DNA from 3 places in the Streptomyces sp. NPDC090798 genome. Region 2 is predicted to be linked to each of the others. Evidence: riboswitches for the same ligand, from Rfam matches in the RefSeq annotation. Region 2 holds a riboswitch; each other region holds the start of a gene.
The links. A riboswitch is a leader RNA that binds a small molecule or an ion and turns the genes downstream of it on or off. The one in region 2 is predicted to bind cobalamin.

Region 1: it holds a riboswitch for cobalamin, as region 2 does, so the genes downstream of both, ACIQTP_RS16205 (ribonucleoside-diphosphate reductase subunit alpha) here and ACIQTP_RS05025 (CbtB-domain containing protein) in region 2, are expected to answer to the same signal.
Region 3: it holds a riboswitch for cobalamin, as region 2 does, so the genes downstream of both, ACIQTP_RS23455 (cobalamin biosynthesis protein) here and ACIQTP_RS05025 (CbtB-domain containing protein) in region 2, are expected to answer to the same signal.

Annotation. Positions count from the first base shown of each region.
Region 1 is NZ_JBIVXA010000006.1:335,274-342,404, reverse strand. It holds gene ACIQTP_RS16225 (GntR family transcriptional regulator) at 205-969, shown strand; gene ACIQTP_RS16220 (DUF3311 domain-containing protein) at 1,086-1,367, shown strand; gene mctP (monocarboxylate uptake permease MctP) at 1,364-2,974, shown strand; gene ACIQTP_RS16210 (GNAT family N-acetyltransferase) at 3,095-3,601, shown strand; cobalamin riboswitch at 3,624-3,793, shown strand; gene ACIQTP_RS16205 (ribonucleoside-diphosphate reductase subunit alpha) at 3,913-6,324, shown strand; gene ACIQTP_RS16200 (ribonucleotide-diphosphate reductase subunit beta) at 6,324-7,131, shown strand, end outside.
Region 2 is NZ_JBIVXA010000002.1:164,998-172,128, forward strand. It holds gene ACIQTP_RS05010 (hypothetical protein) at 1-521, opposite strand, end outside; gene ACIQTP_RS05015 (hypothetical protein) at 865-1,230, opposite strand; gene ACIQTP_RS05020 (CbtA family protein) at 1,324-2,076, opposite strand; gene ACIQTP_RS05025 (CbtB-domain containing protein) at 2,100-2,321, opposite strand; cobalamin riboswitch at 2,356-2,504, opposite strand; partial or broken gene ACIQTP_RS05030 (acyl-CoA thioesterase domain-containing protein) at 2,730-2,888, shown strand; gene ACIQTP_RS05035 (Pls/PosA family non-ribosomal peptide synthetase) at 3,410-5,872, shown strand; gene ACIQTP_RS05040 (amino acid adenylation domain-containing protein) at 5,872-7,131, shown strand, end outside.
Region 3 is NZ_JBIVXA010000010.1:296,160-303,290, forward strand. It holds gene cobN (cobaltochelatase subunit CobN) at 1-1,771, opposite strand, end outside; gene ACIQTP_RS23450 (cobyric acid synthase) at 1,768-3,276, opposite strand; gene ACIQTP_RS23455 (cobalamin biosynthesis protein) at 3,273-4,229, opposite strand; cobalamin riboswitch at 4,329-4,472, opposite strand; gene ACIQTP_RS23460 (hypothetical protein) at 4,583-4,807, opposite strand; gene ACIQTP_RS23465 (anion permease) at 4,821-6,065, opposite strand; gene ACIQTP_RS23470 (lysozyme) at 6,278-7,030, opposite strand.

The DNA of each region.
Region 1 (7,131 bases), on a different contig from region 2:
AACGGCGGGGCCGTTCATCGGCCTCACGCACCCCTCGGCCGCGCCGAGTCCACACTATGGACTAGACCAACGGGTACGCCGACGGTATATAGAGGGGATCACGGAGCGTGCGGGGGGACACTCGCGCATGAAGCCGTGCCACGATGTGAGCCGTGACCGACGGGATGTCGGTCGCTTCGGCACCCGGAGCCGGGAAGGCAGAGCATGAGCACCGACGTCAGCAGTGCGGAGAACGAGGGTGGGGCCCCCATCCGTACCGCGCGCGTGCCCAAGTACTACCGCCTCAAGAAGCACCTGCTCGAGATGACGGAGACACTGCCGCCCGGTACGCCCGTACCGCCCGAGCGCACCCTCGCCGCCGAGTTCGACACCTCGCGCACGACCGTGCGCCAGGCCCTCCAGGAACTGGTCGTCGAGGGCCGCCTCGAACGCATCCAGGGCAAGGGCACGTTCGTCGCGAAGCCCAAGGTCTCCCAGGCGCTCCAGCTCACCTCGTACACCGAGGACATGCGCGCCCAGGGCCTTGAACCCACCTCGCAGCTCCTGGACATCGGCTACATCACCGCCGACGACACCCTCGCCGAGCTGCTCGACATCTCGGCAGGCGGCCGGGTGCTGCGCATCGAGCGGCTGCGCCTCGCGAGCGGCGAGCCGATGGCCATCGAAACGACCCACCTCTCCGCGAAGCGCTTCCCCGCGCTGCGCCGCAGCCTGGTGAAGTACACGTCTCTCTACACCGCGCTCGCCGAGGTGTACGACGTCCACCTCGCCGAGGCCGAGGAGACCATCGAGACCTCACTGGCCACCCCGCGCGAGGCCGGGCTGCTCGGCACCGACGTCGGTCTGCCCATGCTGATGCTCTCCCGGCACTCGCTGGACCGGCAGGGCGAGCCGGTGGAGTGGGTGCGATCGGTGTACCGGGGCGACCGGTACAAGTTCGTGGCACGGCTCAAGCGCCCGCAGGAGTAGCCCGCCTGTCGCGTCGCCCGGACCGAGATACGGACGAGGGCTTCCGCTTGGCTGACACCGTCGCCTAGATTGCCTGCGCATTGCACAGGTGAACAGCGAGGGGACGGAGCCGCCGTATGTCAGACGTGTCAGACGCTTCAGACGCGCCGAAGGTCGAACCGCCGGTGGTGACACCGATCCGGGTGGTCATCGCCCTGTGCCTGATCGCCCCGTTCGTGGCGATGCTGTGGGTCGGCTCCTACGCCAAGATGGACCCGGCCTTCATCGGCATCCCGTTCTTCTACTGGTACCAGATGCTGTGGGTGCTCGTCTCCACGGCCCTCACCGTGACCGCGTACCAGCTGTGGCAGCGTGACCAGCGCGCCCGCGCCTCCCAGGGCGGGGGTGCGGCGAAGTGAAGGACGGCGTGAACGGCGTCGCGCTCGGCGTCTTCATCTTCTTCTTCCTGGCCGTCACGGTCATGGGCTTCCTGGCCGCGCGCTGGCGCAGGCCGGACAACGAGCACAGCCTCGACGAATGGGGCCTGGGCGGACGGTCGTTCGGCACCTGGGTCACCTGGTTCCTGCTCGGCGGCGACCTCTACACGGCCTACACCTTCGTCGCCGTACCGGCGGCGATCTACGCGGCGGGCGCGGCCGGCTTCTTCGCCGTTCCGTACACGATCCTCGTCTACCCGCTGATCTTCACGTTCCTCCCCCGCCTGTGGTCGGTCTCCCACAAACACGGGTACGTGACGACCTCGGACTTCGTGCGCGGGCGCTTCGGCTCGAAGGGCCTGTCCCTCGCCGTGGCCGTGACCGGCATCCTCGCCACCATGCCGTACATCGCGCTCCAGCTCGTCGGCATCCAGGCCGTCCTGGATGTGATGGGCGTGGGCGGCGGCGAGAACACGAACTGGTTCGTGAAGGACCTTCCGCTCCTCATCGCGTTCGGCGTGCTGGCCGCGTACACCTACTCCTCGGGGCTGCGGGCACCCGCCCTGATCGCGTTCGTGAAGGACACCCTGATCTACATCGTGATCGCGGTGGCCATCATCTACATCCCGATCAAGCTGGGCGGGTTCGACGAGATCTTCAAGGCGGCGAGCGACAAGTACACGGCGGCGGGGGCGGGCGGTCTCGTGCCCGCAGAAGCGGGCCAGTGGACCTACGCCACGCTCGCGCTCGGGTCGGCGCTCGCGCTGTTCATGTATCCGCACTCGATCACCGCGACGCTCTCCAGCCGCAGCCGTGAGGTGATCCGCCGCAACACCACGATCCTTCCCCTCTACTCCCTGATGCTGGGGCTGCTCGCCCTGCTCGGGTTCATGGCGATCGCGGCCGGGGTCAAGGTCACCAACGGCCAGCTCGCCATCCCCCAGCTCTTCGAGAACATGTTCCCGGACTGGTTCGCGGGGGTGGCCTTCGCGGCGATCGGCATCGGAGCGCTCGTACCGGCGGCCATCATGTCCATCGCGGCCGCGAACCTCTTCACCCGCAACATCTACAAGGACTTCATCAAGCCGGACGCGACCCCGCAGCAGGAGACGAGGGTCTCCAAGCTGGTGTCGCTGCTGGTGAAGGTGGGCGCGCTGGTCTTCGTCCTGACGATGGACAAGACGGTCGCGATCAACTTCCAGCTCCTGGGCGGCATCTGGATCCTCCAGACCTTCCCGGCGCTGGTCGGTGGCCTGTTCACCCGCTGGTTCCACCGCTGGGCGCTGCTCGGTGGCTGGGCGGTGGGCATGCTGTACGGCACGCTCGCCGCGTACGGGGTCGCCTCTCCCACCCAGAAGCACTTCGGCGGCAGCTCGAAGGAGATCCCGGGTATCGGGGAGATCGGCTACATCGGTCTGACGGCCTTCGTCCTGAACGTCGTGGTCAGCGTCGTCCTCACCTTCGCCCTGCGCGCCTTCAACGCGCCGGACGGCGTCGACGAGACGTCTCCGGAGGACTACACGGCGGACGCGGGCGACCCGGGCGTCAAGACGGAACTCCCGCCGGCCACGGCCGGGTCCACCCACTAAGGCCGGGGGTTGCGCGACCAGCCCCCCCCCGCAGCCGAAGAACCGCACCAAGCAACCCCCACGGGCCGTCGGACACAAATCCGGCGGCCCGTTCCCGCGCCGTGTTGCACACTCACCGGCATGGACCTCCGCATCAGAGACGCCCAGCCCCACGAATACGACCGCATCGGCGAGATCACCGCAGGGGCCTATCTCGGCGACGACCTGCTCGACTTCGGGGAGAGCGACGAGTACCTCGGCGAACTGCGGGACGTGGCGAAACGGGCCGCCGCCGCGGAAGTCCTCGTCGCCGTGGACCACGGCCACATCCTCGGCGCCGTGACCTTCGTACCGCGCGGCGGACCCATGGCCGACATAGCCCGCCCCGGCGAGGCCGAGATCCGTATGCTCGCCGTCGCACGCGAGTCCCGCGGCCGTGGCGCCGGCGAGGCCCTCGTCCGCGCCTGCGTCGACCACGCACGCGCCACCACCGGCTGCGTACGCATCGTCCTCTCCACCCAGCGCACCATGCACGCCGCCCACCGCATCTACGAACGCCTCGGCTTCACCCGCACCCCCGACCGCGACTGGAACCCGCTCCCGGAACTCGACGACATCACTCTCCTCACCTATGAGTTGACACTCTGACACCGGCACGACACAACATCTGGTGGTGTCACCGCAGCCCGGCACAAGATGTATGCTCATGCTCGCTGTCGCCGCAGGGGAATCCGGTGCAAATCCGGAACTGTCCCGCAACGGTGTACTTGTACGTGTTCGCACATCCGCGCCCATGTACTCGCGTCAGTCCGAGGACCTGCCGACAGCGCGCCCGGCCATCCGGCCCGGGTGCATGACGTCCGGGCCTCGCGGAATGGGCCGGTGGACGCGACGCCGTGTGCGCTCGTGAGCTGCCCTGCCCTCCGCCAGGCCCCGTGCCTAGCGAGGGAGAGCCCCAAGTGACCATCGCGCCAGCCGACCCGGCTTCAGCTACCGCTTTCGCACAGCAGAAGCAGGAGCAGCAGCGGAAGCAGGCCCCGGTGGAGACGGACGGTCCCGGTACCACGCTGCTGCGTACCCTGACCGACCTCACCGCCGACCTCCCCGACGCCGACCCCGGCCGGGTCGCCGCCGCCACGCTGCGCGGCCGGTCCGCGCGCGCGGACGACACGGAGCTGCGCGAGCTGGCCACCGAGGCGGCCGCGGGCCTGATCTCCGAGGACCCCGCCTACTCCCGGCTGGCGGCCAGGCTGCTGACGATCAGCGTCGCGGCGGAGGCGGCCTCGCAGGGCGTCACGTCCTTCTCCGAGTCGATCGCCACGGGGCACCGCGAGGGCCTGATCGCCGACCGCACGGCGGAGTTCGTCCAGCTGCACACGGCCCGGCTGGACGCGCTGATCGACACCGAAGGCGACGACCGCTTCGGCTACTTCGGCCTGCGCACCCTGCACAGCCGCTATCTGCTCCGGCACCCGATCACCCGCAAGGTCATCGAGACACCCCAGCACTTCATGCTGCGCGTGGCCTCGGGCCTGGCCGAGGACGACACGAGCCGGGCCCTGGACGAGGTCGCGGCGCTCTACGGGCTCATGAGCCGCCTCGACTACCTCCCCTCCTCCCCCACGCTGTTCAACTCCGGTACGCAGCACCCGCAGATGTCGTCCTGCTACCTCCTCGACTCCCCGCTGGACGAGCTGGACTCCATCTACGACCGCTACCACCAGGTGGCCCGCCTCTCGAAGCACGCGGGCGGCATCGGACTTTCGTACTCCCGGATCCGTTCGCGCGGTTCGCTGATCCGCGGCACGAACGGGCACTCCAACGGAATCGTCCCGTTCCTGAAGACCCTCGACGCCTCGGTCGCCGCGGTGAACCAGGGCGGCCGGCGCAAGGGCGCGGCCGCGGTCTACCTGGAGACCTGGCACTCCGACATCGAGGAGTTCCTGGAGCTGCGCGACAACACCGGTGAGGACGCCCGCCGTACGCACAACCTGAACCTCGCACACTGGATCCCGGACGAGTTCATGCGCCGGGTCGACGCCGACGGGCCGTGGTCCCTCTTCTCGCCCTCCGACGTGCCCGAGCTGGTCGACCTGTGGGGCGACGAGTTCGACGCGGCGTACCGCAGGGCGGAGGCGGCCGGCCTCGCCAAGAAGACCATTCCGGCCCGTGACCTCTACGGCCGCATGATGCGTACCCTCGCGCAGACCGGCAACGGCTGGATGACCTTCAAGGACGCCGCCAACCGCACCGCCAACCAGACGGCGGAGCCGGGTCACACCGTCCACTCCTCGAACCTCTGCACCGAGATCCTGGAGGTCACGGACGACGGGGAGACGGCGGTCTGCAACCTCGGCTCGGTCAACCTCGGTGCCTTCGTGGCCGACGGCGACATCGACTGGGAGCGGCTGGACGAGACGGTCCGTACCGCTGTCACCTTCCTCGACCGTGTCGTCGACATCAACTTCTACCCGACCGAGCAGGCCGGCCGGTCGAACGCGAAGTGGCGGCCCGTCGGCCTCGGCGCGATGGGCCTGCAGGACGTCTTCTTCAAGCTGCGCGTCCCCTTCGACTCCCCGCAGGCCAAGGCCCTCTCCACCCGGATCGCCGAGCGGATCATGCTCGCCGCGTACGAGGCCTCGGCCGACCTCGCGGAGCGCAGCGGCCCGCTCCCGGCCTGGGAGAAGACCCGTACGGCCCGTGGCGTCCTGCACCCCGACCACTACGGTGTGGAGCTGACCTGGCCGGAGCGCTGGGCGGCCCTGCGGGAACGTATCGCCGCGGTCGGCATGCGCAACTCCCTCCTCCTCGCCATCGCGCCCACCGCCACCATCGCGTCCATCGCGGGCGTGTACGAGTGCATCGAGCCGCAGGTGTCCAACCTGTTCAAGCGCGAGACGCTCTCCGGTGAGTTCCTCCAGGTCAACTCCTACCTGGTGAACGAGCTGAAGAAGCTCGGCGTGTGGGACGCGCAGACCCGCGAGGCGCTGCGGGAGTCCAACGGTTCGGTGCAGGGCTTCACCTGGGTCCCGCAGGACGTCCGCGATCTCTACCGCACGGCCTGGGAGATCCCGCAGCGCGGTCTGATCGACATGGCCGCCGCCCGCACCCCGTTCCTGGACCAGGCCCAGTCCCTGAACCTCTTCCTGGAGACGCCGACCATCGGCAAGCTCTCCTCGATGTACGCGTACGCCTGGAAGTCGGGCCTGAAGACGACGTACTACCTGCGCTCCCGCCCGGCGACCCGTATCGCCCGCGCCGCCCAGGCCCAGGCCCAGCCCGAGAAGACCATCCCCGTGCAGGCGATCCCCGACGAGGACGCCGTCGCCTGCTCCCTTGAGAACCCCGAGTCCTGCGAGGCCTGCCAGTAATGAGCTCCACCCAGAAGAACCTGCTCGACCCGGGCTTCGAACTCACGCTGCGCCCCATGCGTTACCCGGACTTCTACGAGCGCTACCGGGACGCCATCAAGAACACCTGGACCGTGGAGGAGGTCGACCTCCACTCGGACGTGGCCGACCTCGCGAAGCTCTCGCAGGGCGAACAGCACATGATCGGCCGGCTGGTCGCGTTCTTCGCGACGGGCGACTCGATCGTGTCGAACAACCTCGTGCTGACCCTCTACAAGCACATCAACTCCCCCGAGGCGCGCCTGTATCTCTCCAGGCAGCTGTTCGAGGAAGCGGTCCACGTCCAGTTCTATCTGACCCTGCTGGACACCTACCTCCCCGACCCGGAGGACCGCGCCGCCGCCTTCGACGCCGTCGAGAACATCCCCTCGATCCGCGAGAAGGCCGAGTTCTGCTTCAAGTGGATGGACTCGGTGGAGAAGCTGGACCGCCTGGAGACCAAGGCGGACCGGCGTCGCTTCCTGCTCAACCTCATCTGCTTCGCCGCGTGCATCGAGGGTCTCTTCTTCTACGGTGCCTTCGCGTACGTCTACTGGTTCCGCAGCCGGGGTCTGCTGCACGGTCTCGCCACCGGCACCAACTGGGTGTTCCGCGACGAGACGATGCACATGTCCTTCGCCTTCGAGGTGGTGGACACCGTGCGCAAGGAGGAGCCGGAACTCTTCGACGACCAGCTCCAGCAGCAGGTCACCGACATGCTGAAGGAGGCCGTCGAGGCCGAGCTGCAGTTCGCGCGCGACCTGTGCGGTGAGGGTCTGCCGGGCATGA
Region 2 (7,131 bases):
ATGAGGTGGTAGGGGGTGACGACGTTGTCGGGCTCGTAGGGCACGGGGCCGTGCCCCTCCCCCGTCTTGCCGTCGTAGGTGATGTCATCGCCGTACAGGTCGATCTGGCCGTAGCAGTCCGGTGTCTTCACGGTCAGCTTCTGCCAGGTCCGCTTCGCGTCGTCCGCACCGGCGACATCGTCGGCGGTGAGGTAGACCGTGGCCTTGTCGACCAGGCTCTGGTGTCCGGAGACGTACCAGTTCGGCCCCTCGGTGGTGTACTCGGCGAGGGACACGGGGTACTTGCAGCCCTCCCCGACGGTCTGGCCCGGGGCCAGCCGGACCTGGACGCTCCCGGGAACGGTGTCCCATTGATGGAACCCGCCCTGCGAGGTCCAGTCGGCGCCCACGACGTTTCCGTCGGCGCCGACGATGCGGTACTGGACCGTGGCGGACTCGCACGCCCCGGCGGTCGTGGCACTGGCCACCCCCGTGCCGAGCACGGGCACGGCGGCGGTGGCGAATGCGGTTGCGGCGAGCACAGCCAGAGTTCTGGGGTGTTGCGAACGCGACAAGATGAGCCTCTGTGAAATCGAAAGTGTGGGAGGTGGTTGCGCACGAGTGACGAACGCGGACGGCAGAACTGGATGACCCGATGCAAGAACCGGCGCACGGACCAACGGAAGTACCGACGGAGAAACCGGCGGAAGGCATGTCGCCCAAGCCACTCGTGTCGCTTCGCTCACTTCAGACGCGGCGAAGCGAGCTGGATTCTTCCAACTTTTGACAACTCCCGTCAATCCTTCACGGGTTGAACACTTCCTCCATGGAACGCACCCCAGCTGTACGGGACTTACGAGATCGGGTCCGCACGGCTGCGACGGTTCAGGAAGCCAGGTCCCGGTGCCGACGCAGCAGTTCCGCTATCGAGCGGCGCAGGCAGCCGGCGTCCGAGTCCGCGTCCGCGTCCGCATCCGGCTCCGTGGCTTTGTCGGCGAGGCATGACGGCGAGCACACCGTCGGCGTCCTCCCGGTCTGCTCGCGGCAGTCCGCCGGGGCCCCGACCAGAGTCTCCAGGTCCTGGAGGAGCTGTGCGGTCCGCTTCGCCTCGTGGGCGAGCACGCGCACCCGAGCGCTCTGACCACCGATCTGCCGTCGGCTGGCGATCAGTTGCTCGTACTCCGCCACCGTGAGGGCGACCGCCTCACGGCCGCCGAGGGTGATGCGGCGCGGCTGGGGTCGTCCGGCCACTCGGTTCCTCCGCTCCTCGCCCGGGTGACGCCCGGACAACGCGAGAGGGCCCCCGGATGGTTCCGTGGGCCCTCACTCGTGTGTCGGGTCATGTCAGCTGGGAACGGCGACCCGTCGGCTCGCGGCGGCCGTCACCGGCTTGGGATTCAGCAACCGCTCGGCCAACTCGCCGAAGACCAGGCCGAATCCGCCCCACAGGACGGTCTGGATGGCCAGCGCGGAGAGACGGAACCGCCACAGCAGGGTGGCGGGGAAGTCCTTCGGCACCTCGTTGATGACCGGCAGGAACGCATACGCGAGACCTATCACGACGGCGAAGGCGGCCACCGCGGCGACGGTGGCGTACCAGGTACCGATCCTGGGTGCCAGCCGCTTGCCCAGGATGGTGGCGGCGATCGCGAGGAGCACGCTGAGCACCATCATCAGGAAGTACAGGGTGGTCCGCTTGCCGATGGTGTCGGGGTTGCCGACCGACGGCGGGTTGGCCGGGTACTTCAGGAACGGCACGACGTACACGGCCAGCAGCGCGCAGCCGGACAGCAGCAGTGCGGTCGCCCGCGGGCTGAAGCGGCCGACGCGGCCGAGCGCGAAGGAGAAGGCGAGCGCCGCGATGCCGCCGAAGGCGATGCCGTAGACCAGGACGCCGGTGGCGAGACCGGCGGTGGACTGCAGGGAGCGGGAGACGATCTCCATCTCGTGCTCGTGGGAGTGGGCTTCCTCGTAGCTGATCGCGCTGTCGACGTTCGGCTCACCGAGGAAGTAGGCGGCAACCAGGGCGAGCAGGCCGGCACCGAGGCCGGCCAGCATGCCCCGCACGAGCAGATTTCTTACCGTTGCGGAGTTCATGGAGGTACCGGGGTTCCCCTCGCTCAGTGGCAGGGGAAGCCGAGAAGGTGGCGGGCGTCGTGTACCCACTCATGGACGTCCGAGCCGGAGACGACGGAGGTGGCGCCCTGTTCGGCACCGACGAAGTACAGCAGGACGAGCATCAGAATGCCGAAGAAGACCGCCCACGGAGCTATCGCCTTGAGCGGCAGCTTGGCGGGAACAGCGGGGGTGGTGGTTGTCGGCTGAGCGACGGTCTGCGCCATGGCAGGACCTCCTCGGGAGTTCGCGTCCCATCTCGGTGGTGCACTGGACGACGGCTACGGGTCTGACTCACGAGAGGTCCCAGAAGGCTGGAGCCTCTCGTTCACAGTGGCGCGACCGTGCCGGTTTCCCACCGGCTTCCGTCTTGCCGTCATCGATATCGCACCGACCGTACCGCGTGTCGGGTGCTGGGCCAAGACCGCCCCACCTGGCGTGATCTTCCTCTCGCACCAGGTGCCCGATCCCGAGTGAACAGCGGATCAGCGGTGGCGAACCCCAGCCGAGTTCGGGGCCGGCCTCGCTCTCCCCCAGCGTGCGAGCCCCGCGGCGGGGCGAGCACGTGAGCCAGAAGGAGACGACGAGGTAGGAGACCCCGACGGCCCACAGGGCCGTGCCGGGTGACAGGGCGTCCGCTCGGCGGCCTCGTCGTCCACGCCATCGAACGCCACCTGGCCGCGCGGCCGGACACCGACCTGGTGCCGGCCCGGATCAGCTACGACATCCTGGGCCGTCTCGCCCTCGACGACTGCGAGATCCGGGTGGACACCGTCCGCCCCGGCCGGGCCGTACGACCGCCTGGATGTACCCCGGTGTCGACCTGACGGTCCACCTCCACCGCCAACCCGAAGGCCACTGGACCGGCCTGGACACCACGGCGTCCTCAGCGTCCGCCCCATACCGGACCGCGCTTCGTTCCGCCGTCACGGTGCGTCGGGAGCGGCTTCGGGGCAGCGCCCCGCGGGGCCGGGACGACGCCCGTCGTCGATCGAGCTCCGGGCGATCCGGCACGCACATGCCCACCTCGACGGAGATCGCGCCCGGTACACGCTCCCCCATCTGCACCGCAAGATAAATGACCGTAACATGAGAAAAGATCCAAATATCCAATACATTCCCGCACGGGCTGCGTATACAGATCATGACGTCAGAATCGAAGGTCACGTCAAACGCATCCGGAAGCACTGCCCGCCATGCCCGGGCAGGCGGCCGACCCGGCCTCGGCGAAGCTGAATTGCTCGCCTCTGATCTTCGAAGACCTGATCTCCGATCCACCTCGCCGTCGCACGACGGGCACCCCGCAGACCTCGACATGGAACACGCTCTCGCGGAGGTGCTGGCCGAGGTCGTGTGCATCGAGCGGGTGCCCGTCGACAGTCACTTCTTCGACGACCTGGGTGCCGATTCCCTTGTGATGGCGCATTTCTGCGCCCGGCTGCGGAAGAGGGCGGATCTGCCTTCGGTGTCGATGAAGGAGGTCTATCAACATCCCACCATAAGAGGCCTGGCGGCTGCGGTCCCGGCCCCCGCGGCCCCTCAGTCGGCGCCCGCACCGACCCCCGCCCGGGCCTCGCAGGCCATGGGCCCGCCCACCGACGCGACCGCGAGCACGGCGGAATACGTCCTGTGCGGATTCCTCCAGGCCATCGCCTTCCTCGGCTACACCTGTCTCGTGGCCGTGGCCACGGCATGGGGGTACGAGTGGATCTCCGCCGGGTCGGGCGTGTTCGATGTCTATGTGAGGTCGGTGCTGTTCGGCGGCGCTGGTTTCCTCGGGCTGTGCGCCCTTCCCGTCCTCGTGAAGTGGACGCTCATCGGGCGGTGGAAGCCGGGGCAGATCCGCATCTGGTCACTGACATACGTACGCTTCTGGATCGTCAGGACGCTGATCCGTTCGGATCCGCTGGTGCTGTTCGTCGGCTCGCCACTGTACGTGCTCTATCTCCGAGCGCTCGGTGCCGACATCGGGCGGGGAGCCGTGATCCTCTCCCGCAACGTGCCTGTGTGCACCGACTTGCTCACCATAGGTGAGGGCACCGTCATCCGGAAGGACTCCTTCTTCTCCTGCTATCGCGCCCAGGGGGGCGTGCTCCAGGTGGGCCCGGTCAGTATCGGGAAGTCGGTGCTCGTCAGCGAGGCCACGGTGATCGACATCCGGACAGCGCTGGGCGACGGAGCCCAGCTCGCCCATGCCTCGTCGCTGCACAGCGGGCAGGCCGTGTCCGACGGCGAGCACTGGCACGGATCACCGGCACAGCGCACCGAGGCGAACTTCCAGGTCGTCGGCGAGATGCCGCACGCCACGCTCCGCAGAGCCGTGCACAGTGTCCTGCAGTTGGTGGGCGCGTTGTTCTTGTACGTGCCGCTCGTCGTCGGTGGCACAGTCATGTTGCTGGTCGCGGTTCCGCAGCTCAACATGCTCATCGAGCCGGGGCCCTCGGCCCTCACCAGCGGCGCGTTCTATCGCGATGCCGCGGTGGCCGCCGCCGTGCTGGTCCTCGGCGGTGTGGCGCTCGGCCTCCTGCTCATCAGCGTTCTGCCCCGTGTGCTCCGTCGCGCGGTCGTACCGGGCCGCGACTACCCCTTGTACGGATGGCGTCACTCGGTGCACCGAGCTGTCGCGCGGCTTACCAACAGGCGGTTCCTCACCCGCTTGTTCGGTGACAGTTCCGGCATCGTCCACTATTTGCGCGGCATCGGCTACGACTTCTCCCCCATCGAGCAGACGGGGTCGAATTTCGGTTGCGATGTGCGGCACGAGAGCCCGTTCCTGAGCTCGGTCGGCAGCGGAACGATGGTGGCCGACGGCCTGTCGATCGTGAACGCCGACTTCTCCAGTACCGCGTTCCGGGTCTCCCGGGCAGCGATCGGGGCCCACAGCTTCCTGGGAAACCGCATCGCCTATCCGGCGCGGACACGCGCCGGCGACAACTGCCTTCTGGCGACGAAGGTCATGGTCCCCATCGACGGCGAGCTCCGCGAAGGCGTGGGCCTGCTGGGCTCACCCAGCTTCGAGATCCCCCGGTCGGTCCTGCGCGACAGTCGGTTCGACCGGCTGGCGAGCGGCGAAGAGCTCCGCCGTGGGCTCGCGGCGAAGAACAAGCACAACGCGGCCACCATGGGCTGGTACCTGCTGGCGCGGTGGATCTACGTTCTGGGTGCCGCGCTGCTCGCCGCCGGGGCCGTCGACACCTACCCGCGGCTGGGCGCGGCCGCTCTCGCGCTGGCCGATGTGCTTGTTCTGGTCTTCACCGCGGTGTACTTCGTGCTGGTCGAGCGTGTCCTCACCGCGGTGCGCCGGCCGGGCGCCCTGTACTGCTCGATCTACGATCCCCGGTTCTGGTGGCGCGAGCGCTACTGGAAGGTGCCGTCGGAAACCTATCTGCGCATGTTCAACGGCACTCCGTTCAAGAACGTGATCTGGCGATTGCTGAGCGTCCGGATCGGGCGCAGGGTTTTCGACGACGGCTGCTACGTGACCGAGCGGCCGATGGTGTCCATCGGTGACGCGTGCGCGCTGAACGCGGGAAGCATCATCCAGTGCCACTCGCAGGAGGACGGCACCTTCAAGTCCGACGGCATCACGCTCGGCCGCGGCTGCACGGTCGGTGTCGGTGCGCTGGTCCACTACGGCGTGACAGTGGGCGACGGCGCGGTGCTCGCCCCCGACTCCTTCCTGATGAAAGGGGAGGTCGTTCCCTCGCACTCCTGGTGGGGCGGGAATCCGGCCCGGGAACTGGATCAGGGCTGCGACCAGGCAGGAAGGTGCAGCTGATGACCATCGCACCCGACGTCGATGTGGTCCAGCCCGACGACGAGGACTTCTGGCGGTCCGTTCTCAGCCGCGGCGGTGTCACCGTCCTTCCGCGCTGGTCCCGCACGCAGGTGCCGGGCGTTGCGGAGCACGAGGTGACGATCCCGGAAGACCTCATGGCGGCAGCGCGTCGGCTGTCCGACGACATGGCCGTGCCGATCAGCTCGGTCCTGCTGGCGGCGCACGCCAAAGTGCTGGCCGCGTTGTCAGGCGAGCGCGAGGTCACGACCGTCTACACAGCCCGGCCGGGGGCCTGGCCGCTGCCGTGCAGGATGACGACAGACGCCCCGTCGTGGCAAGCGCTGGTACAGGAGGCCCGGCGGGTCGAAAAGGACCTGCTGACGCACCAGCAGGCCCGGGTCGAGGACCTGGAGCGTGAGCTGGGCCTGCCCGGACCGCTGAGCGAGGCCTCGTTCGTACCGTTCCCCGCCGTCCGCGCCTCCAGTGCCGGCCCGGGTCGAGACCTCCCCGCGGGCACCGTGTTGCAGGTCGTGTTCGCGGAGTCCGACAGCGGACCCGTCCTGCGGTTGCGCTACCGTCGCGATGCGCTGGACGCCCGGTGTGCCGCACGGATCGCCGGCTACCACCTGACCGCCCTGACCCTGATGGCCGCCGGTCCCGGCTCCCCGCACGGGCCGCAGAGCCTGCTGTCCGCCGAGGAGATCCGCTACCAGCTCGACGGGCTCGCCGGACCACGGCGCGAGCTTGCGCATCGCTGTGTCCACGCCCTGTTCGAGCAGCGTGCACAGGACCACGCGGGCACCGTGGCCATAGTGCACGGGGCCCGGCAGTGGACGTACACGGAGCTCAACGAGCGTGCCAACAGCGTCGCTCGGGCCCTGCTTCGGCGGGGGGCGAAGCACGAGGACGTCATCGCGGTGGTGACGGAGCGCAACCTGGACTGGGCGGCCGCCGTCCTGGGAATCTTCAAGGCCGGGTGTGTCTACCTGCCCATCGAGCCGCACTTCCCCGCCGAACGCATCGCGACCACGCTCTCCCGCGCCGGATGCCGGCTCGCGCTGACCGAGCTCGGCAGCACCGCCGCCCTCTCCCGAGCGGTCGCCGCACTGCCCGAGGTGCGGACCCTGCTCATGGACGCGGCTTACGACGAGATCCACGAGACCGGGAACCTCGACATGGACGTGGCCCTGGACCAGCTCGCCTACATCTACTTCACCTCCGGCAGCACCGGAGAGCCCAAAGGCGCGATGTGCGAACAC
Region 3 (7,131 bases), on a different contig from region 2:
CGGACACCAGCGCGTACTCGTCGAGCAGCTGCTCCAGCTTCGCGAGGTCGCCGTAGGTGTCCGCGCGGGCCATCGGCGGTACGAGGTGGTCGACGACCGTGGCGTGGCCGCGCCGCTTGGCCTGGGTGCCCTCGCCGGGGTCGTTGACGATGAAGGGGTAGATGAGCGGGAGTTCACCGAGGACGGCGTCCGGCGCGCAGCCGCCGCTGAGCCCGAGGCCCTTGCCCGGCAGCCACTCCATCGTGCCGTGCTTGCCCATGTGCACGATCGCGTCCGCGCCGAACGAGTTCTCCAACCACCGGTAGGCCGCCATGTAGTGGTGCGACGGCGGCATGTCCGGGTCGTGGTAGATCGCGATCGGGTTCTCGCCGAAGCCGCGCGGCGGCTGGATCATCACGACGACGTTCCCGAACTGGAGGGACGCCAGGACGATGTCGTCGCCGTCGACGTAGAGGGAACCGGGCGGCTCGCCCCACGCGTCCAGCATGCCTCGCTTGAGATCAGGGTCCAGCTTGTCGAACCAGGCCCGGTAGTCGGCCAGCGGCACCCGCGCGGGCGCGGCGGCCAGCTGCTCCTCCGTGAGCCACTCGACGTCGTGGCCACCGGCGTTGATGAGCCGGTGGATCAACTCGTCGCCGTTGTCGGGGTGCCCTTCGACGACGTACCCGGCGTCCCGCAGCGCGTCGAGCACGCGTACCGCCGAGGCGGGCGTGTCCAGGCCGACCGCGTTGCCGACCCGCGAGTGCTTGGTCGGGTAGGCGGTGAAGACGAGCGCCAGCTTCTTGTCCGCGTTCGGTTTGTGCTTCAGCCGGGCGTGCCGTACGGCGATTCCGGCGACGCGCGCGGCCCGCTCGGGGTCGGCGACATAGACCGGCACCTCGTCGGGCCCCTGCTCCTTGAAGGAGAAGGGGACGGTGATCAGGCGGCCGTCGAACTCGGGGATCGCGACCTGCATCGCCGCGTCCATGGGGGAGAGGGCGGCGTCCGACGCGTCCCAGGCACTCCGGGACGAGGTCAGGCAGAGCCCTTGCAGCACGGGGACGTTCAGATCGGCGAGCGCGCCGATGTCCCAGGCCTCCTCGTCGCCGCCCGCGGACGCTTCAGAGGCGTGCGTGCCGCCCGCCGCGAGCACGGTGGCGACCAGCGTGTCCGCCTTGCCGAGGATCTCGTACAGGCCCGCGTCCGCGCCGCGCAGCGAACCGCAGTACACGGCCAGCGCGTTGGCGCCGCGCGCCTCGATCGCGTCGCACAGCGTGTCCACGAACGCGGTGTTGCCGGACAGCTGGTGGGCCCGGTAGAAGAGCACGCCGACGGTCGGGCGGCCCTCGACGAACGCGCGCTCGCCGTGGACGCCGTACTCCGGCATCTTCCGCGGCTCCTCGAAGCCCTCACCCGTCAGCAGCACGGTGTCGGAGAGGAACCTGGCCAGTTCGGTGAGGTTGTCCGGGCCGCCCTCGACCAGGTAGCGCAGCGCCTCGGCGACGACACCGGCGGGCACCGACGACTCCGCCATCAGCTCCGCGTCGGGCACGGACTCCCCGCCGAGCAGCACGGTGGGGATGCCCGAGGCCTTCAGCTTGCGCAGGCCCTCCTCCCAGGCGCGCTTGCCGCCCAGGAGTCGTACGACGGCGATGTCCGCGCCCTCGACGAGGGACGGCAGTTCGCCCTCGACATCCACCCGGGTCGGGTTGCCGATCCGGTACGGGGCGCCGGAGGCACGTGCCGCCAGCAGATCGGTGTCGGCGGTCGACAACAACAACACTGTGCTCATGCGGGCGCTCCCGGTGGAATGAAAGGCAGTCCTTGCGGCGCGCCCGACTCGATGAGCCGCCACAGCGCGTCCGTGTCCGCGTGTTCCTCGATCAGATCGCCGAGCCGGTCGAGCTGCTGCTCGCGCAGCGCCGCGAACGACGTGTCGGCGGCCGGCACGAAACGACGGCCCGCGGCGGCCGCCACCTCGCGCAGGAAGGCGCGCCGGAAGCCGTCCGACTCCAGCGAGCCGTGCCAGTGCGTGCCCCAGACGGCGCCGACCCGGCAGCCGTCCAAGAACGGCTCACCGCCCGTCACATCGGCGACACCGTGATGGATCTCGTAGCCCTCGACATGCTCGCCGAGCGCCTCCCCGACGGGCCGGGTCAGGGTCTTCTCGCGTGCGAACCGCACCCGGACGGGCAGGAGTCCGAGCCCGTCGACCTGACCTGCGCGCGACTCGACCTCGTCCTCGATGTGCTCGCCGAGGACCTGGAAACCGCCGCAGATGCCCAGCACGGGCCGCCCCTCGGCGGCCCTGCGCCGGATGGCGTCCGCGACTCCGCGCTCGCGCAGCCACTCCAGCGCCTTCACCGTCCCCCGGGTCCCGGGGACGACGACGAGGTCGGCGTCGGCCAGCTCCTCGGCCCGGTCCACGAACCGCACGACGACACCCGGCTCGGCGGCCAGCGCGTCCACGTCCGTGAAGTTGGACATCAGCGGGATCGCGCAGACGGCGACGCGCAGCACGTCCTCGCCGACGGGGGAGGTCACCTGGGACTCCCGGACCGCTCCCCGCAACGACACCCGCAGCCCGTCCTCCTCGTCGATGCCGAGGCCGTGCTGGAAGGGCAGCACGCCGTACGTGCGCCGCCCGGTCAGGCCGTGGAGCATGTCGAGCCCCGGCTCCAGCAGGGAGACGTCCCCCCTGAACTTGTTGACGAGGAACCCGGCGACGAACTCCTGGTCCTCCCGCGACAGCAGCGCGACCGTCCCGAAGAACGAGGCGAACACACCCCCGCGGTCGATGTCGCCGACGACGAGCACGGGAAGCCGCGCATTGCGCGCGATCCCCATGTTCACGATGTCGGTCCGCCGCAGATTGATCTCGGCAGGACTGCCGGCCCCCTCACAGATCACCGCGTCATACGTGCCCCGCAACTCGGCGAGGCAGTCCAGCACGGTGGTGAGGAGGGCCTGCTGCCGCCCGCCGTGATAGCCGCGTGCGGTCATCTCGCCCACGGGCCTGCCCATGAGGACGACCTGACTGCTTCGGTCGCTGCCCGGCTTGAGCAGCACGGGGTTCATGAGCGCGGTCGGCTCCACCCGGGCGGCCTGCGCCTGCATGGCCTGCGCGCGCCCGATCTCGGCGCCCTCGCGCGTCACGAACGAGTTCAGGGACATGTTCTGCGCCTTGAAGGGCGCGACCTTCACACCGTGGCGCACCAGCCACCGGCAGATCCCGGCGGTCACGACGCTCTTGCCCGCGTCGGAGGTGGTTCCGGCGACGAGCAGCCCGCCGCTCATGACGTACGCCCCTTCCTGAGAAGCCTCTGTACGAGCAGCCGGCCGCCGGCACTCACGCCGAGGGCGAGCCAGCCGACACGCCGTGACAGCCGTACGGCCCGTTCGATGTCGTCGACGTGCACGGCGCGCCCGGCGCCGTTGAGTTCGGGCCGGTGCTCGACGCGCCCGGCGTAGGAGAGGGTGCCGCCCAGGCGCACCCCGAGGGCCCCCGCGAACGAGGCCTCCACGGGCCCGGCGTTGGGGCTCGGATGCTTGACGGCGTCGGCGCGCCAGGCCCGTACGGCCCCGCGCGGACTGTCACCCGCGAGGGCGGCGAGCACGGCGGTGAGACGAGCCCCCGGCCACCCGGCGATGTCGTCGAGCCGAGCCGAGGCCCACCCGTACCGCCGGTACCTGGGCGACCTGTGACCGACCATGGCGTCAAGGGTGTTGACGGCCCGAAAGCCCACGAGCCCCGGGACTCCGCCCACGGCCCCCCACACCAGGGCGCCCACCACGGCGTCGGAGGTGTTCTCGGCGACGGACTCGACGACGGCGCGCGCGACGCCGTCGGCGCCGAGGGCCTGGGGATCGCGCCCGCACAGATGCGGCAGCCGCTCCCGGGCCGTCTCGATCTCCCCGTCCGCGAGGGCGTCACCGATCGCCCGGGCCTCCCGCCCGAGCGTGGTGCCCCCGACGACGGCCCAGGTGGCGGCGGCCGTCAGCGCGACGGACGCGGCACGTGAGGGGCGTACGGCACGGGAGGCGACGGCGGCGAGTCCGGCGGCACCTCCCACACACACGGCGGTGTGCAGCGCGCCCCACCCGCGGTGGTCCCGCCACAGCACCCGCTCCACGGCTGCCGCGCTCCGCCCGAACGCGGCGACCGGATGCCCCCGGCGAGGATCGCCGAGCAGCAGGTCACCGAGGAGGCCGGCGGCGGCGCCGTACGCGAAGACGCGATCGGCACGCACGGGGTCAGCCGACCGTCAGGTCGGGTGGAACCGTCGCTCGCAGGGCACTTGGGCAGCCGCGCATGGCGTTATGTCCTCACTCAGGGTGTCCACGCCCTGGTTCGACGAGACCGGCGGTGAGAGTTCCTGGCTCCCGGGGAGTTCCTTCCCCGGTCACAGTGGCGGGACCGCGCCGGATTCACACCGGCTTCCTCTTCTGTCGCCGTACTTGGCTCCGGCAGTCCACCACGGGTTGGAAGACCCGTCAACTTGCCGTTGACCTGCGCGGGGAGAGTGTGCGAAGGCCCACATACAGGTGGGGTGCGGGACGGTGATCCGTCCCGCACCCCACCTGAAGTGGTGCCCGTTTTGGGTTACTTGCCGACGATCAGGAAGATGCCGTACGCCACCGCCGCGGCGCACGCCGCGAAGCAGACGTACGCGCCGGTGACCGCGAGGGTCGCGGAGCCGCCTTGGGCGGACGCGGACTCGCGCTTGGAGAGGCCGACGATGCCGAGGGTGAAGAGGCCGACGAGGCCGACGGTGGTCACGAGGCTGACTCCGAAGACGGAGCCGAGGGCTGCCCAGTCGATGTGCATGCTGTTTCTGTCCTTACACCGTGGCCGGGCGGGTGGGCTCCGCGTCCGGGGACGGGATGGTGGTCTTCAGGTCGCCGGGCACGTCGCCGGTGACGGGGCCCGCGGGCGGCGGGGCGACGGCGGCGATCGCGGTGGTGATGACGCCCGCGGGCTCGGCGTCGACGTCGTTGACGTTGTCGACGGTGACCGGCTGGCGGCGGGAGAGCTTCCAGATGGTGCCGGCGCCGGCGACAAGCAACGCGCCGGTGAGGACGATGCCCCACGTGCCCTGCTTGGTCAGGAACTCGGCGGAGGCGCCGGCCAGACCGGCGGCCGGCAGCGTCAGGCCCCAGGCGACGAACATCCGGGTCGCGGTCGACCAGCGGACCACGCCGCCCTTGCGGCCGAGGCCCGAGCCCATCACGGCGCCGGAGCAGACCTGGGTGGTGGAGAGGGAGAAGCCGATGTGCGAGGACGCCAGGATGGCCGTCGCGGCGCTGGTCTGGGCGGCGAAGCCCTGTGGCGGCGCGAGGTCCGTGAGGCCCTTGCCCAGGGTGCGGATGATGCGCCAGCCGCCCAGGTAGGTGCCGAGCGCGATGGCCGTACCGGCCGAGACGATGACCCACAGCGGGGGGTTCGAGCCCGGGGCGATGACGCCGCCGGTGACCAGCGCCAGGGTGATGATGCCCATCGTCTTCTGGGCGTCGTTCGTGCCGTGCGCCAGGGAGACCAGGCCGGCGGAGGCGATCTGGCCGGCGCGGTAGCCCTTGGCGGTCGCCTTCTCGTCGGCGCGGTTGCCGATCCGGTACGTCAGCCGGGTGGCCAGCATCGCGGCGAGTCCGGCCACGATGGGCGCGGCGACCGCGGGGATCAGCACCTTGGTGACGACGGTCGAGCCGTTCACCGACGACCAGCCGGCCGACATGACCGCGGCGCCGATCAGGCCGCCGAACAGTGCGTGGGAGGAGCTGGAGGGCAGACCCAGAAGCCAGGTCAGCAGATTCCAGAGGATGGCGCCGACGAGCGCCGCGAAGATCACTTGGACGCGTATGCCCTCTTCGTTGATGATCCCGCCGGAGATCGTCTTGGCGACCTCCACGGAGAGGAACGCGCCGACGAGGTTCAGCACGGCGGACATGGCCACCGCCGTCTTGGGCTTCAGAGCGCCGGTCGAGATGGTGGTCGCCATCGCGTTGGCAGTGTCGTGGAAACCGTTCGTGAAATCGAACACGAGAGCGGTGACGATCACGATTCCGAGGAGGAGCGTGATGTGTTCCATTTACCCAGGCTTCTGTTTGGCGTCAGTGGCAGGTGGACCGTAGGCAACCTGAGTGAACGGAAGATGAACTGGGGCAGGCGTTGGGGTGTCTCAAACGGTGGACCGCCCCTCCGCTTGTGTTGACCAGTGTGCGGGAGGGGCGGCCCGATCGCTGACGCGATGTTCGAACGGAGGCGGAATCCCGGGTTTCGCCGGGGGTTCTTCGAGGGCTTCTAGCCCGTGGCGAACCGCTTGAGCCGGGTCATGGATCCGTTGAAGAGATTCTGGTCACCCGGGAGCGTGCCGCTGTTGTCGTACTGCCAGAACGTCCACGTCGACCAGCCGGCCGGCAACGCGCCCGTGTCCGCGGAGTCGTAGCGGGCGAGCCACAGGGCGTGGGTCGCGGCGAAGGCGTCGCTGCCGCCGGTGCAGGTGTTCCACCAGTGGGTGGTCGTGTAGATGACCGGACGGCGGCCGGTCTCCCGTTCGAGTTCGTCGCTGAACGCCTGGATCCAGCTCACGATCCTGGCCTTGCTCAGGCCGTAGCACTTGTGCTTCTTGTCGTACGGGTTGTACTCCATGTCGAGCGCTGGCGGCAGCGTCCAGCCGTCCGCACGCCAGGCACCGCCGTTGCGCACGAAGTACGCGGCCTGGGTGGCGCCGGACGACTTGTCCGGCACCGCGAAGTGGTAGGCGCCGCGGAGGATCCCCGCGTCGCGCGCCCCGTCGTACTGCCGGCCGAAGTACGGATTGCGGTACGTGTGGGACTCGGTCGCCTTCACGTAGACGAACCGGGCGCCCTTCGCTTTCGCGCTCTGCCAGTCGACGTTCTTCTGGTGCGAGGAGACGTCGTGGCCCTTGGGTTTGGCCGCCGCGGCGACCGGGGCCCCGGCGAAGGCGGTCCCCGCGGCGGTGAGCGCCGTTACGGCGGCCGCGGCCGCGAGGACGCGGGCACGACGAAGGAGTGGTTTGTGGTCACGAGCCATGTTTCCCCCCGGAATGGCGACGTACGTGACAAATCCCCCAGAGGTTATTGGAAGATCGTTGAAAGCCCGTCGATCGCCAGCCAATCACTCCAGGAGGGTGA